Regions from separate parts of the Mesorhizobium japonicum MAFF 303099 genome, predicted to be linked through region 1. Evidence: riboswitches for the same ligand, from Rfam matches in the RefSeq annotation. Region 1 holds a riboswitch; each other region holds the start of a gene.
What was found. A riboswitch is a leader RNA that binds a small molecule or an ion and turns the genes downstream of it on or off. The one in region 1 is predicted to bind cobalamin.

Region 1 (5,047 bases):
AGATCGTGGTTGCAGCGTTCAAGCAACTGCTCGAGGGACTGCTCAGAAAACCAGCTTCGCAACAGAACTAAAACCCCCGTCGGGCGCTCCGCTAATCACAGCCCGCGATTGACAATCCCGGGGGTGAGCGCATCCTTCCCAGCCATCTCTGAGGGGAGATTCGGGCATGTGGGATTTCGATATCGGCAGGTCGGTGTCCATCATGATGCGGACCTGGCCTTTCATTGTCTTTCGCATGATCATCTATTTCGGCATCACGCTGGCCTATATCGTGGCGACCGGCACCGGTGCGTCGGTCGGCTATGGCGTCGGCCATATCTCCACCGATCCCGACGGGCCGATGTCCTTTGCCCTATGGGGCGGCGTGGTCGGCTTTGGCGTCGTCTCGATCGCCGTCTACTGGATCCGCGAATACATCCTCTACGTCGTCAAGGCGGGCCATATCGCCGTCATGGTCCATCTGATCGACGGCCGGGATGTTCCCGACGGCCAGAACCAGATCGCCTATGCCAGGCAGGTCGTGACCGAGCGTTTCGCCGAGGCCAACATCCTTTTCGTCGTTGACCAGTTGGTCAAGGGCGCCATCCGCGCCATCACCGGCCTGCTCGGCGGCATCGCCGCCTTCCTGCCCATTCCGGGCCTGAGCGGCCTCGTCTCCTTCATCAACACGGTGATCCGCCTGTCGCTCACCTATGTCGACGAGATCATCCTCGGCTACAACATCCGCATCAATTCGTCCTCGCCGTTCGAGACGGCCCGGCAAGGCGTCGTGCTCTACGCGCAGAACGGCAAGACCATGGTCAAGAACGCCGTCTGGCTGGCGGTCATCATGTGGGGCGTCTCATTCGTCATCTTCCTGCTGATGCTGGCCCCGGCCGCCGCTATTCTTTTCCTCATGCCAGGGCAACTCGCCGGCTGGGCTTTCGTGCTCGCCATCGTCTTTGCCTGGGCCTTCAAGGCCGCGTTCATCGAGCCCTTCGCCATCGCTTGCCTGATGCAGGTTTATTTCAAGACCATCGCCGGCCAAGTGCCTGATCCGGCCTGGGATATCAGGCTGGCCGAGGCGTCGTCGAAGTTCCGGGAGTTGAAGGACAAAGCGCTGGCCTCCTTCGGCGGCTCGCGCTGGGGCACGGCCGGCGCGACGCACTGATCGGCGGGATTCGCCTGCGCAGCAGCAACGGTGTTGAGGCGCGCCACCGCCGACTTGAGTGGCGCTTCACCTTGCCCGCAAAAAGTCTCGCTCATGATCAGTTCGGGCAGCGGCAGCCGCCGGCCCCAGCCATGTGTTTCCAGGTCCGGTTTGGGTGCGAACTCGGAAACCCGGCCGACGCAGAGATAGGCGATCGGCGTCACGTGCTCGGGAATGGCCAGCAGGCTTTTCAACGCTTGCGGCTCGATGATGCTGACCCAGCCGACGCCGACGCCTTCGGCGCGTGCGGCCAGCCAGAAATTCTGCACCGCGCAGACCGTGCTGTAGAGATCCATCTCCGGATTGTGCCAACGTCCCAGCGGCGAGTTTTTTGAGCGCTCGCGGTCGCAGGTGATGCAGATGTTGAGGGCGCTTTCGCAGATGCCTTCAAGCTTGAGCTTGCGGTAGAGCGCCCGTCTTTCCACATCGATTTCAGGCAATTCCTGTTCGCGCGCGGCCAGGAACAGGTCGCGCACCTCAGCCCGTCGTGCGGCGTTGCGAATGACGATGAAGTTCCATGGCTGCATGAAGCCGACCGACGGTGCATGGTGGGCGGCAAGCAGCAGCCGCGCCAGCACCGCGTCGTCGAGCGCGTCGGGCAGGAAATGGCTGCGCACGTCGCGCCGGGTGAACATGGCGCGGTAGACCGCGTCACGCGCCATCTGGTCAAATCCGTCACCGACAGGAGCGGTCATGTGTTCCGGCATCGCTCGTCCCCTTGCGATTGCAATCAATGTCGTCCGCCTGACCATGCGGATGACGATGCCTGCCAGGCCGGTCTTCTGGCTCGGGATCAACCCGCGTCCGGTGCCTTCCCGTCATCGACAGTGGCATTTACCGGCGCGGTCCCCCTTACAGCGTTGGGCACGCCACGGAGTTCAACCGTGTTCCCGATTCTCCCGCTTGCGGCGGGCACCAGGCAGTGGCGGCGACCTTACGCCGAAGCCGCGGCCGCGCCAATCCCCGCAGCGACGCCAATGGACGCAGGCGCGATTTTCCCCAGTCATCAGGCTGCAATGCATGGCCATCGCGGCGCCGGGGCACTAGATAGGGAGCATGACAACCCGTCTCTACACGCATCCGATCTTCCTCGAACACATCACACCGCCCGGTCACCCCGAGCGGCCGGACCGCTTGCGCGCCATCGAGCGCGTGCTCGACGACGAGGCCTTTGCCGCGCTCGATCGCGTCAAGGCGCCGGAGGGCGACGAGGCCACCATCCTCTACGCGCACCCCGCCGATTTCGTCGCCCGTGTGCGTGCCGCCATTCCCGAAGAGGGCATTGCCCGCATCGATGCCGACACCACCGCCAGCCCGAAGAGCTGGCAGGCGGTGATCGCCGCGATCGGCGCCGCCAACGCGGCCGTCGACGACGTCTTCGCAGGCCGCGCCGACAATGTCTTCGTTGCCGCGCGGCCGCCTGGCCACCATGCCGAGAAGACGACGGCCATGGGCTTCTGCTTCTTCAACACAGCGGCGATTGCCGCGCGCTATGCGCAGAACAAGCATGGCGCCGAGCGTGTCGCCGTCGTCGACTGGGATGTGCATCACGGCAACGGCACGCAGGATATTTTCTGGGACGATCCCTCGGTGCTCTATTGCTCGACGCACCAGATGCCGCTCTATCCGGGCACGGGCGCGAAGACCGAGACCGGCGCCGGCAACATCGTCAACGCGCCCTTGGCGCCGCAGACCGGCAGCGAGGTGTTTCGCGATGCCTTCCTGTCGCGGGTGCTGCCGTCGCTCGACAATTTCGCGCCCGACCTGATCATCATCTCGGCCGGGTTCGACGCGCATCACCGCGACCCGCTGGCCGAGATCAACCTGACCGAGGACGATTTCGACTGGGCGACCGGCCAGCTGATGCAGCGCGCCGCGCGCCACAGCGGCAACCGGCTCGTCAGCCTGCTCGAGGGCGGCTACGATCTGCAGGGACTGGCATTTTCGGTCGCCGCTCATGTCGGGCGACTGATGAAAGGATGAATGATGGCTGGTGAAACCAACGAAGACGTCAAGGCGATGAGCTTCGAACAGGCACTCGACGCGCTGGAGAAGATCGTCGATGATCTGGAGCGTGGCGACGTGCCGCTCGACCAGTCGATCCGCATCTACGAGCGCGGCGAGGCGCTGAAGGCGCATTGCGACCGGCTGCTGAAGGCCGCCGAGGACAAGGTCGAGAAGATCAGGCTGTCGCGCGACGGCAAGCCGGTCGGAACCGAGCCGCTGGACGCGGATTGAGGCACGGAACAGCCTTACCGGTTTTTGGACACGATCGTGGTTGAGGATTAAGCTCGTCCCGATTGAAACGGCTCCAGGACAAGAGGAGATACGGAAGCGATGTGCAGAAACATCAAGACCCTGTTCAATTTTGATCCGCCGGCAACCAATGACGAAGTCCGCGACGCGGCCCTTCAGTTCGTCCGCAAGCTGAGCGGAACGACACGGCCGTCGAAACAGAACCAGCATGCGTTTGACCACGCCGTCGAAGCCATTGCGGCATCGGCGCGAGAGCTTCTCGATTCGCTCGAAACCAACCAGCATCCACGCAATCGCGAAGAGGTGGCGGCCAAACTGCGGGCAAAGGCGGCGATCCGCTTTGCCTGATGCGGCCAGAGCGGTCATCGACCGCTGACGAGGAGAGTTCATGAGCTTCTTTCCCGGGAAAGACCCTGAAGCCGGCGACGCCTTTGCCAGCGACCAGATCGAGTTGATGGTCATCCCGAACGCCAAGGACATTGGCGGCTTCGAGGTGCGCCGCGCTCTGCCGACCGCCAAAAGGCGGCTGGTCGGGCCTTTCATCTTCTTCGACCGCATGGGCCCGGCGATCCTGCGCGCGGGCCAGGCGCTTGACGTCCGTCCGCATCCGCATATCGGGTTGTCGACGGTGACCTATTTGTTCGACGGCAAGATCCGGCATCGCGATTCACTCGGCACCGAAATGGTCATCCAGCCCGGTGACGTGAATTTGATGACCGCCGGCCGCGGCATCGTGCACTCCGAGCGCACGCCGGAGGAATTGCGCGGCGCGCCGATGTCGATCTCCGGCCTGCAGACATGGCTGGCATTGCCTGACAACAAGGAGGAAGTCGCGCCGGTGTTCGAGAACACCGCTGCCTTGCGGTTGCCCGAGATCGATGCCGAAGGCGTCCGCGGCCGCATCGTCATCGGGGATTTTCAAGGGTTGCGCTCCCCGGTACGGGCCGACACCGAGACGCTTTACGCCGACCTCAGACTGGCGCCTGGCGCCAGCGTGAAGATTGCCGCCGATGCGGAAGAGCGCGCCATCTACACGCTAGAAGGCGAGGTTGCGATTTCGGGCGACGTCTTCCCGGCTGAACGGCTGCTGGTGTTCCGGCCCGGTGATGAGATCATCATATCGTCGCAAACCGGTGCGCACTTCATGCTGTTCGGTGGCGCCTCGCTCGGCTCGCAGCGCTATATCTGGTGGAATTTCGTCTCCTCGTCCAAGGAGCGCATCGAACAGGCTAAGCAGGAATGGAAGACGGGCCGCTTCGATATCGTTCCTGGAGATGAGAAAGAGTTCATCCCGCTGCCGGAAAGCTGAGGAAGTCGGCGAGGGGACCTGATTGATCCGCGTCATCGACACGCATTTACTTTCGCCGGCCGGCGGCCTATCTCGCCGTTGAACAGAAAGCCTGAGCTCCCGTGAACGCAACGCCGCATACGCCGCTTCTCGACAAGGTCCGCATCCCGGCGGATCTGCGCGCGCTTGACGAGAGCGAGCTGCCGCAACTGGCGTCCGAGCTTCGCCTCGAACTGGTCGACGCGGTGTCCCGCACCGGCGGCCATCTCGGCGCCGGCCTCGGCGTGGTCGAACTGACGGTGGCGCTGCACTAC
Region 2 (5,047 bases), 1.2 Mb from region 1:
ACCGAGGATTCGGGCTATGTCAATGCGGTGCCCGGCTCCGGTCTTTCCTATTCGAACACCGTGACGCCGGAACTCGATATTTCGTACTTCTTCACGGACAACATCGCCGCCGAACTCATACTCGGCACCACCTATGCCAACATCGATGGCCAAGGTGCGATCGGCGGGCTTGGCAAGGTCGGCAAGGTTTGGCTGCTGCCGCCCACGCTCACATTGCAGTATCATTTTACCGATTTCGGCGCCTTCGAGCCCTATATCGGCGCCGGCGTGAACTATACGATCTTCTATCATCAGCAAGTCGGCAGCGCCGATGATCTCAAGGTCAAGAACACATTCGGCGCCGCGCTGCAGGTCGGATTCGACTACATGGTGGACCAGCACTGGGGCGTCAACTTCGACGTGAAGAAGCTTTTCCTCAAGCCCGACTTCGACGTCACTGTCGCCGGCGCCAAGCTCACGGGCAAGGCCAAGCTCGATCCCTGGGTGATAGGCGCAGGTCTGACCTACCGCTTCTGAGGACGAAGCACGGGGCACTTTTCGAAGTCCGCGCGCGGAATCTTCCGTGCCGAGAAGTGGACCCGCGATGGTTCTTAAAGGAGTTGTTGGCATGCGCGTAGAAAACGATCATTGCGACGTGATCGGTGTGCCGGCCGCTCCCACGCAACTTGATCGTCTTTCTTCTGCGATTCTGCGGCAGGGGGGGATGGCGCGAGTGTCGCTGCCAGGCGATGTGGTGACCTGGGCGGCAGCCCGTCACCAGACGCTCAGGCAGATGCTTTCCGACCAGCGTTTCAACAAGGACTGGCGACAGTGGCGGGCGCTGCAGGACGGCGAGATTCCCGAGGATCATCCGCTGATCGGGATATGCAAAGTGGACAACATGACCACGGCGCACGGCGCCGATCACCGGCGCTTGCGCGGCCTGCTGTCCAGCAGCTTCGCGCCCAGTCGTATCGCCTTGCTGGCGCCACGGGTCGAACAATGCGTCGATCGACTCCTGGCCGAGATGGCGCAGCGCGGCGGCAGTGCCGATCTGATGAGCGAGTTCGCCGCTCCGCTGCCCACCAACGTGATCGCCGAACTGTTCGGTTTGCCGGACGAACAGCGCGAAGAGATCGTCGCGCTCACCTACAGCCTGGCCAGCACCTCCGCCACAGCCGAAGAGGTGCGACAGACGCGGCAGCGCATCCCGGAGTTCTTCCGTCGCCTGATCGCGCTCAAGCGGGGCCAGCTCGGCGATGATCTGGCTTCGGCCCTGATCGTCGCGCGTGACAAAGGCGAGCTCGTTTCCGACACCGAGCTCATCGACATGCTGTTCATGGTGCTCTCTGCGGGCTTCGTGACCACCGCCGGCGTCATCGGCAATGGCGTGCTGGCATTGCTGACGCATCCGCAGCAACTGCACTTGGTGCGCAGCGGCCAAGTTCCGTGGTCACAGGCGATCGAGGAGATCCTGCGCTGGGGCACCTCAGCGGCCAATCTGCCGTTCCGCTATGCCACCCAGGACGTGGAGATCGACGGATGCCTGGTCCGCCGCGGCGATGCCGTCCTGATGGCGTTCCATGCGGCGAACCGGGACGAAAAGGCCTTCGGTCCCGGCGCCAACAGGTTCGATGTCACCCGGCGGCACAACCCGCATTTGTCATTCGGCGAGGGGCCGCATTCCTGCCTGGGCGCTGCGCTGGCGCGCCTGGAATTGCGCTGCGCCTTCCCCCCGCTGTTCGGGCGGCTGGAGGATCTGGCGCTGACCATCGCTGCGGAGGACGTCGTCTACATGCCGTCTTACGTCATTCGCTGCCCGCAGCGCCTGCCGGTCAGCTTCCGCCCTTCCGTCGCTTAGAGAGTGCGGCATTCACCCCGGATTCGGTGATTCTCGGTTCGCCGGGGTGGCTGGTCTCGCACGAGGGGGGCGAGCATGCCCGGTTACGCTCGATCGTGGCGCCGGCCTTCAGCAATCGCAGGGTGAAGCTGCTCGCGCAGCAGGTCGAGGCGATCGCCGCGCAGTTGTTCGAGACGCTGGCGGCCCAGCCCCAGTCCGCCGACCTGAGGCGCCACCTCTCCTTTCCGCTTCCGGACATGGTTATCAGCGTGCTGATGGGCGAGTGCGCAAGGACGCTGAGCGAAGCCGAGCGGGAACAAGTACCGGGATTCCCGGCTGACCGTGACGACCTGGCCCGACTTTACGCCCTTTGAGCCCGGCGACCTCGATCTGATCCGGCGTCGCCGATGGGGACAAGGATCTCTCCGAGCCTGCACTGATAAGAGGCGGCATCGTAAGCGGCTTTGGGCGAAAGAGACCGATCAGCGCAAGGGCATTATTCGCATCATCACATAAACATCTCGTTATATGTATTGACAAGAAGCGAAGCTGCTGTGATTGTGCGCATGTCGTGGTTCTCCGCGCGGCACTGCCGTAGCGGAGCTAAGAGGGAAGCCGGTGCGATGCCGGCGCTGCCCCCGCAACTGTTAGCGGCGAGCCAAGCCCATTGGTGTCACTGAGGCGAACGGCCTCGGGAAGACGGGCAGAGGCTTTGACCCGCGAGCCAGGAGACCTGCCACGACGAACAACGTCCACGGGCGGGGTGTCTCGGTGGCCGCGGTAGCCTGGCTTCGTGCCGCCTGCTCGCGCGTTCCTTGTCCCCACGCCCCAACCATCGGGGTATGGCATGACTGTCTCTCAACAAATTCCAGTGGCAACGCTCGGCGTGCCGCGTATCGGTCGACGGCGGGAACTCAAATTCGCGCTTGAAAGCTACTGGTCCGGAAAATCTCCCGCTGCCGACCTGCTCGCGACGGCGAAGGCGCTACGCGCCGCCAGCTGGAGGGAGCAGCACGATCGCGGCGTGTCGAAAATCCCGTCCAACGATTTCTCGCTTTATGACCATGTGCTCGACACCGTCGCCATGGTCGGCGCCGTGCCGGCACGATACACTTGGACTGACGGCGAGGTCCCACTCGATACCTATTTCGCAATGGCGCGCGGCAACCAAGATCAGGCCGCTGATTGCGGACATGCCGGTGACGAGCATGCGGCCAACGGGCATGGCCTTGCCGCGATGGAAATGACCAAATGGTTCGACACCAACTATCACTACATTGTGCCGGAACTTACCGACGATCAGAGCTTTGCCCTCTCGTCGGCGAAACCGGTCGATCATTTCCTCGAGGCCAAGGCGCTCGGCATCCACACGCGCCCGGTCCTGCTTGGACCGGTTACCTTTCTCAAGTTGGCGAAGTCACCTGAGGAAGGTTTCAACCCTATCGCGCTCCTGCCACGGCTGCTGCCCGTCTACGAGGAGCTCCTGCGGAGGCTGAAGCTCGCGGGAGCCGATTGGGTGCAGATCGATGAGCCGGCGCTCGTGGTCGATCTGGTTCCCAACGAACGGGATGCGCTCCAATTCGCCTACTGCCGGCTGTCAAAAGCAGCACCGGAGTTGAAGATCATGGTCGCTATCTATTTCGGATCGCTGGGAGACAATCTCGAGACCGCAATTTCTCTGCCCGTGGCGGGACTGCACGTCGATCTCGTGCGCGCTCCAGAGCAGTTGGAGACCGTCGGCCGGCTTGCGCAGAAGGACCTTGTCCTCTCGCTCGGGCTGATCGACGGCCGCAACGTCTGGCGCGCGAACCTGCCTGCCATACTTGACCGCATCAAGCCGATCGTCGCCGGCTGGCCGCTGGACCGAGTGGAGATCGCCCCGTCCTGCTCGATGCTGCATGTGCCGATCGACCTGGACATGGAGACGGCCCTCGATGCGGACGTGAAATCGTGGCTCGCCTTCGCGGCGCAAAAAACCGACGAGCTGGTCGTGCTCGCCCGTGCCCTGGCTGAAGGCCGGGACGCGGTCGCCGCCGAACTGGAGGCGTCGGCTGAGGCTGCCGCCGCTCGCGCGACATCCGCTAAGGTGCATGATCCGCTCGTCGAAGGTCGGGTCGCCAGCATCAAGGTCGCCATGACGCGCCGGAAGAGCGCATTCGACGTGCGCTCCAAGCTTCAGGGCGACACGTTTGGCTTGCCATCCTTCCCCACCACGACGATCGGCTCCTTCCCGCAAACAGCCGAGGTTCGCAAGGCGCGGGCAGCCCATGCCAAGGGCGAGCTGAGTTACGTCGACTATGAGGCCTTCCTGAAAAAAGAGATAGAAGCCGCCGTTCGCTGGCAAGAAGAGATCGGACTCGACGTGCTGGTCCACGGCGAATTCGAGCGCAACGATATGGTGCAGTATTTCGCCGAGCAGCTCCGCGGCTTTGCCTTCACGCAGCATGGGTGGGTGCAGAGCTATGGCTCGCGCTTTGTGCGACCCCCGATCATCATTGGCGATGTGTCGCGACAAAATCCGATGACACTACACTGGTGGCGATACGCCCAGTCGCTGACGCCAAAGCCGGTGAAGGGCATGCTTACCGGCCCGGTGACGATCCTCAACTGGTCCTTCGTCCGAGACGACCTTCCGCGCTCAGCCGTCTGCCGCCAAGTCGCGCTCGCCATTCGCGATGAAGTGAGCGACCTCGAAAAGGCCGGCGCCAAGATGATCCAGATCGACGAAGCCGCACTGCGCGAGGGCTTGCCGCTGCGCGAGGCCGACTGGCAGGCCTATCTCGACTGGGCCGTCGAATGCTTCCGGCTGGCTTCAACGGCGGTTGGCGATGCGACCCAGATTCACACCCATATGTGCTACTCCGAGTTCGGCGACATCGTGGACGCGATTGCTGCAATGGATGCCGATGTGATCTCCATTGAAACCTCGCGCTCGCAGTTGGAACTGCTCGATACGCTGCGAACCTTCAAGTATCCGAACGAGATCGGTCCCGGCGTCTATGACATTCACTCGCCGCGGGTCCCGGAAGTGGGCGAAATTTCCAACCTCATCATGCTTGCGCGCAAGCGATTGTCGGATGGCCAACTGTGGGTGAATCCCGACTGCGGTCTCAAAACGCGCAGGTGGGAGGAGGTCCGCCCTGCCCTGGTGAACATGGTGGCTGCGGCACGCGCAATTCGGCAAAAAGCGCAGACGGCGTAGGGCTCGGTGCCACTCGCCGGCGGTGA
Region 3 (5,047 bases), 580 kb from region 1:
CCGACGGCATGGCCAAGCGAGGCGATGACCTCGGTCAGCGGGATCAGCGTCGAACCATAGGCGATCGACAGCAGCACGAGGGCGACGACCGCCACCGTGCCCGCCACCATCGCCAGCGCGAATGCCTTGTGCCGGGAAAGCGCACCGGATTTATGCCCGGGGGCAAGGAGCATCAGAACGCTTCCGGATGCATCGCCCTGGCGATCTTGGCGATCGCCTCGATGTTTGCCGGCCCGGGCGTCAGTTCGGCATAGCGTAGGGCCACGAAGCGCTCATTCTTGACCGCGTCCGTCTCCTTCATGGCCGGGTGGGCCTTCAAGAAATCGAGCAGTTTCTTGTAGCCGCCGCCATCCTGGTAATCGAGCAGGATGAGGAATTGCGGATTGCGCGACGCCACGGTTTCCCAGTCCGTGTTGCCCCAGCTGGTGTCCATGTCTGCCATGATGTTGTCGCCGCCGGCCGCGGTGATCATGGCGTTCGGAATGGCGAATTTTCCGGCTGTGAACGGCTTGTCCTCGCCTGAGTCATAAAGGAACACCCGCGTCCCCTTGCGGTCGCCGACTTTCGTCGTGATGTCTGCCAATTGCGCCTTCCAGCCGGAGACGAGCTTCTCCGCGTCCGCCTCCTTGCCGAAGATCTTGCCCAGCTTTTCGACGTCGCCATAGAGCAGGTCCATGGAAGCGGCCGGGCGGTTCTTGTCGAGATGGACGCAGCTTTCGGTCAGCACCAGTGTCTTGATGCCGTGCGGGGCGAGCGTGTCGGGCGTCACGTCGCCGCCGGGCTTCATGCCATAGTACCAGCCGGCGAAGAAGAAATCGGGCTCGACGGCGACGAGGTTCTCGAGCGTCGGGTATTTGGGCGCCAGTTCCGGGATGGAACCCTGCTCGGCCTTGAATTCGGGGCCGACCTTGTACCATCCGGTGATGCCGGTCAGGCCGACGATCGACGGCTGCAGCTTCAGCGCGAAGGCCATCTCGGCCATGTTGAGATCATGGATGACGGCGCGCTTGGGCGGTGCATCGAAAGTCAGCGGCTTGCCGCAGCTGTCGACCGTGACCGGGAAGGCGAAGGCTGTCGAGGCCAGCAGCGAGAAGACGAGCGACAGGGCGAGACGTTTCACGGATTTTGCTCCTTGGCTGAACGGTGTCGGACGGGGGATGGGTTCGATCAGGATGGCGGCGCGGCGCGGTTCGGCACATCGAAAACCGTGAGTTCCCGGTCTTCGGTCGGATGGCGAAGGCGAAACACGTCGACGCCGAAAATCTCGCGGATCAGCTGTTGCGTCAGCGCTTCGCGCGGCGCGGCCAGCGCATGCAGCCGCGCTTCGCTCATCACCGCGACCCTGGTGGCGAAGGGCGCCACCAGAGCCAGATCGTGCAGCACCGCGATCACCGTCATGCCGAAGCCGGCCACGAGTTCGAGCAGCTCGCCACGGGCGCGCGGATCGAGATGGTTGGTCGGCTCGTCGAGGAACAGGACTTTCGGTTGCTGCGCGATGGCGCGCGCCAGCTGGGCGCGCTGGCGTTCACCGCCCGACAGCGAGCCGATGCTGCGGCCAAGCAGCGCCAACAGGCCGGTCCGGCGCAACGCGTCGACGACGATGTCGCGCTCCTCGCTCCTGCGCCTCAGTCCAGCATGTGGGACGCGGCCGAGCTCGACATAGTCGATCACCGCCAGCCGTGGGTCCGGCTGGTCGGTCTGGCCGACGACGGCGATGTGCAAGGCGCGCTCGGCGGTCGAGATCCTGTCCAGGCGGCGCCCACCAAGCTTCACCTCGCCCGCACTTGGCCTGAGCATGCCCGACAGCATGCGCAGCAGCGTGGTCTTGCCGGCGCCATTGGGGCCGATGATGGCAAGACGATCGCCTGTGGCCACCGACAGGCTGACGGCGTGGACCAGATCCCGGCCATTCGCCATGGCGCGGAGGTCGCGAGCTTCGAGGAGTGGCGTTGTCATCGGCTGTCGCCCGCAAGCTTGCCCGGCCCGGGAATGCGGGCCAGCGTCTTGCCGGCCAGTCGCGGCGGACGCTGTCCGGAATTGCACCAGCCGTCGGCGAGCGAGGCGTAAAGCCCGGCAAATCGCACGAGATCGCCGGCGTCGGCCTCGGCGTCGATGGAACCGAAGAGATAGGAAGCCTTGCCTGGCGCCTGGAAGGCCACGGTCAGCGGCCGCGCACAGCCCGCCATGCATTCGACGCCTTCGACCGTGAAGCCATGCGCCACGGCGGGTTCATGGCAGGCCGAGAGCCGGGAACGCAAATCCGCACACAGGCTCTCACCCGACCTGATGCCGGTCGGGACGTCGCGGCAAAGCGTGCATACGATGATGCGATGATCGATGGCGCCGTCCAACTTTCCGTCACTTTCCAAAACTGGCGACGGAAGGATGCTGGCGAGCCGGCCGACAAGACCGACGTCCACGTCTCCTCCCGGCACACCCCGTCCGGTCAACTCAGTGATGGCAGGTCTCCTGGCTCGCGGGTCTCAGCGCAATCCTGCCTTCCCAGCCTTGCCGGCCAGTGGCATGTCGGATCTTGCTCTCCGCTTACAGTTGCGGGGGCAGCCACGGTCTCGACCTTTTGAGGTCTCACCGTGTTCCCTTTTCACCCCTTGCCTTTCGGCGCGGGGACCATCACGCACCCACCGTAGATTTCCATCGATCGCATCGCAACGAGTTTTTGCGATGTCGCTGCACTCCACACAATATGTAATAACATTACGTTTGAAGTGATGTTTCGCGACGATGTCAAGCTTGGTGTTGCGCACACGCCCCCGGCTAGGACGTAGACTCATTATCGCGTAGCCAGATGCGGACTGAGACGAGTTTGAGGGCAGCGAGGTAGTTTTCCGCCAGTTTGTCGTATCGGGTTGCGATCCGGCGGAACTGCTTGGCCTTGTTGAAGAAGCGCTCGACGAGGTTGCGTGCCTTGTAGAGGAAGGCGCTGAAGCAGATCGGGTCCTTGCGGTTGGCCTTGGGAGGGATGTTGGCCCAAGCCCTTCGCTCGGTGGCGGCATTGCGCAAGGCGTTGGCATGACAGCCCTTGTCGGCGCGCACCGGAGCGCAATCCCCAGAAGATGCCATTGAGAACCCGCCGATCATCCACGCGCGGCACGCCTCGCGGCTTGTTGGGCAGATGCGGCTGGATCGCGCGCCATTCGAAGTCGGTTAGGTCGTATTGGTTCGTGGGCAGTCTGAATCACAAACTGGCGCAGGCTTGACCGCACCGTGGAAGGCGGACATGAAAGGTCGATGATGAGCGAAGATATGCCCCAGTTGTTCTACCCAGGCATGCCGGAGCGCACGGAGCCTTGGACAGGTGACTACGAAATCTTATGGAGCATCTACATACGCTGCAACAACAGGCAGAAGCTCCGCCGTGTTCACATCCCTGCACTCGAAGCGATCATTGGCCAGCCCCACGGTGGACGAGGTTGGGTCATCGAGAAAGAGAACGACAATCCGGGAGAATTGAGATTGATGGCCACCGAAATCCTGGCCGGCTCCTACTCTGATGCCATGCTCCTTTCGTTGCTCAGGAAGCTTTACGCGCTCAGGCCACACTGGCATCTCACCGCAAGGCTAAACGCTGAGCATCCTCGCGGCGTCTATATTATGGCCACCTATGCGGAGAAGGAACCCAGCAGCGCCGCCCCTGCCGTATCCAACATCATGGTTGAGTTGCAGCCGGACTTCTCATGCTTGATCGATGGCACCACATCGCATCGCAGCGGGAGCGGCAAAGCGTTTTGATGACCTCCTGTGGTGAGGCCGTTGGACGGACGCCTCTTACCATTCTCAGACGTCGATCGCTTATGGGTATACGGCCTAGTTCCCGACGCTCTTGATTCCTGAGGCCACAGCTACGTTGTCGGATGATTGAGCGACGCTGTTGAACAGCGTGCACGACATTTCTTTGCTGCGGAAATTGAAACCCATACACGATTTTTCATTCGCGCATTGTAAGATGCAGTCTGGATACCTGAGTTGTCCCGTCCAATAAGGTACGCCGGAAACCTCGGTGTTCTTTGCGAATACTAGGTTCGAGTAGTGCAGATTGCTTTCGACAACCTTCTTGGCCGCCATCACAGATTCTTCGCTCTTCACAAGAACGGAAGCATCGCCTTTCATGAAGCAGGCTTGGTATTTGGTGTTGTATGTAACCGCCAAGCACGTAAAATCGTGGTCGCAAGCGTTCTGGCACTGCTCGGCAGTGACGCCTCGAATAGGCATGTTGGGCAGATCGTTTCCAATCGCGTCCCATCCAGATACGACTACAAAGCCGGTGTCAGGATCGGTCGGTGCAGTCATTATCGGGGGTTGCGGGGATACGCCACCCATTTGTCGACGAGGATCGGCGGCAAAATCCGCGGCTGCAAAAGTACGACCATCGAGCCACGCACAATTCGTTGCCAGCTGAATTGCCGTAGCATCTGTTAAGCCGACCTGTGCCAAAGTCTCGGGCGCAGATATGGGTGAGACAGGCTGTGTTTCTGGACCCAGCCTGTTAGCCAGTTGAACGTTTACGTCGACGCCCTGGACCATCCGACGCGAATAGCACCACGCAGTGTCCCACGAGCTGTCTTTTTCGTCCTTGAAGTGATGGCCTGAAATCAACTCCCATTTGTCTCCCTGGAAGTCGATCGTCTTCGTGGCGAACTTCGTGAAGTCCACGGTGACGACATCCGGTTCCTTCGGAGGCATTGGCGGCGTCGGCAGTTGCGTGGGCCGGGGAGTAGGCAGTGGGATGGAAGGCTTATCTGCTTTAGTTTCGGCAGGCTTCGCGGGTACTTCTACGCGCGGAGTATTCAGTTCTGAGATTGCAGGTCCGTTCTGCCACAGTCCAAGCTTCAAGCCCAAGCCGATCCCAATTGCTGCTACGGCGATTGCACCTCCGGTCGCAATTCGACGTAGTGCAGCCGCTTTGGAGATTTTCTCCTGAGCTGCGGCCTCAGCCTGTAGTGTCGGTATGGCAGAGCGCTTTACAATGAGGCCGACCGCCTGCTCGAGAAGAGCGGTGTTATGCCGGACGAGCATTGCCCTGCCCTTT

Region 2: another riboswitch for cobalamin. It lies ahead of metE (5-methyltetrahydropteroyltriglutamate--homocysteine S-methyltransferase); the one in region 1 lies ahead of bluB (5,6-dimethylbenzimidazole synthase).
Region 3: another riboswitch for cobalamin. It lies ahead of MAFF_RS33435 (DUF1636 family protein); the one in region 1 lies ahead of bluB (5,6-dimethylbenzimidazole synthase).

What each region holds. Positions count from the first base shown of each region.
Region 1 covers NC_002678.2:6,168,751-6,173,797, forward strand. The annotation lists gene MAFF_RS30440 (TetR/AcrR family transcriptional regulator) at 1-71, shown strand, start outside; gene MAFF_RS39485 (hypothetical protein) at 167-1,150, shown strand; partial or broken gene bluB (5,6-dimethylbenzimidazole synthase) at 1,237-1,896, opposite strand; cobalamin riboswitch at 1,945-2,124, opposite strand; gene MAFF_RS30450 (histone deacetylase family protein) at 2,246-3,172, shown strand; gene MAFF_RS30455 (exodeoxyribonuclease VII small subunit) at 3,176-3,427, shown strand; gene MAFF_RS30460 (DUF2277 domain-containing protein) at 3,527-3,793, shown strand; gene MAFF_RS30465 (pirin family protein) at 3,834-4,754, shown strand; gene dxs (1-deoxy-D-xylulose-5-phosphate synthase) at 4,856-5,047, shown strand, end outside.
Region 2 covers NC_002678.2:4,954,671-4,959,717, reverse strand. The annotation lists gene MAFF_RS25065 (OmpW/AlkL family protein) at 1-516, shown strand, start outside; gene MAFF_RS25060 (cytochrome P450 family protein) at 608-1,840, shown strand; partial or broken gene MAFF_RS25055 (cytochrome P450) at 1,846-2,100, shown strand; cobalamin riboswitch at 2,375-2,574, shown strand; gene metE (5-methyltetrahydropteroyltriglutamate--homocysteine S-methyltransferase) at 2,691-5,021, shown strand.
Region 3 covers NC_002678.2:6,746,729-6,751,775, reverse strand. The annotation lists gene MAFF_RS33450 (FecCD family ABC transporter permease) at 1-173, opposite strand, end outside; gene MAFF_RS33445 (ABC transporter substrate-binding protein) at 173-1,120, opposite strand; gene MAFF_RS33440 (ABC transporter ATP-binding protein) at 1,168-1,956, opposite strand; gene MAFF_RS33435 (DUF1636 family protein) at 1,953-2,420, opposite strand; cobalamin riboswitch at 2,443-2,648, opposite strand; partial or broken gene MAFF_RS33430 (transposase) at 2,776-3,190, opposite strand; gene MAFF_RS33425 (hypothetical protein) at 3,250-3,750, shown strand; gene MAFF_RS33420 (PAN domain-containing protein) at 3,826-5,034, opposite strand; gene MAFF_RS40405 (hypothetical protein) at 5,018-5,047, opposite strand, start outside.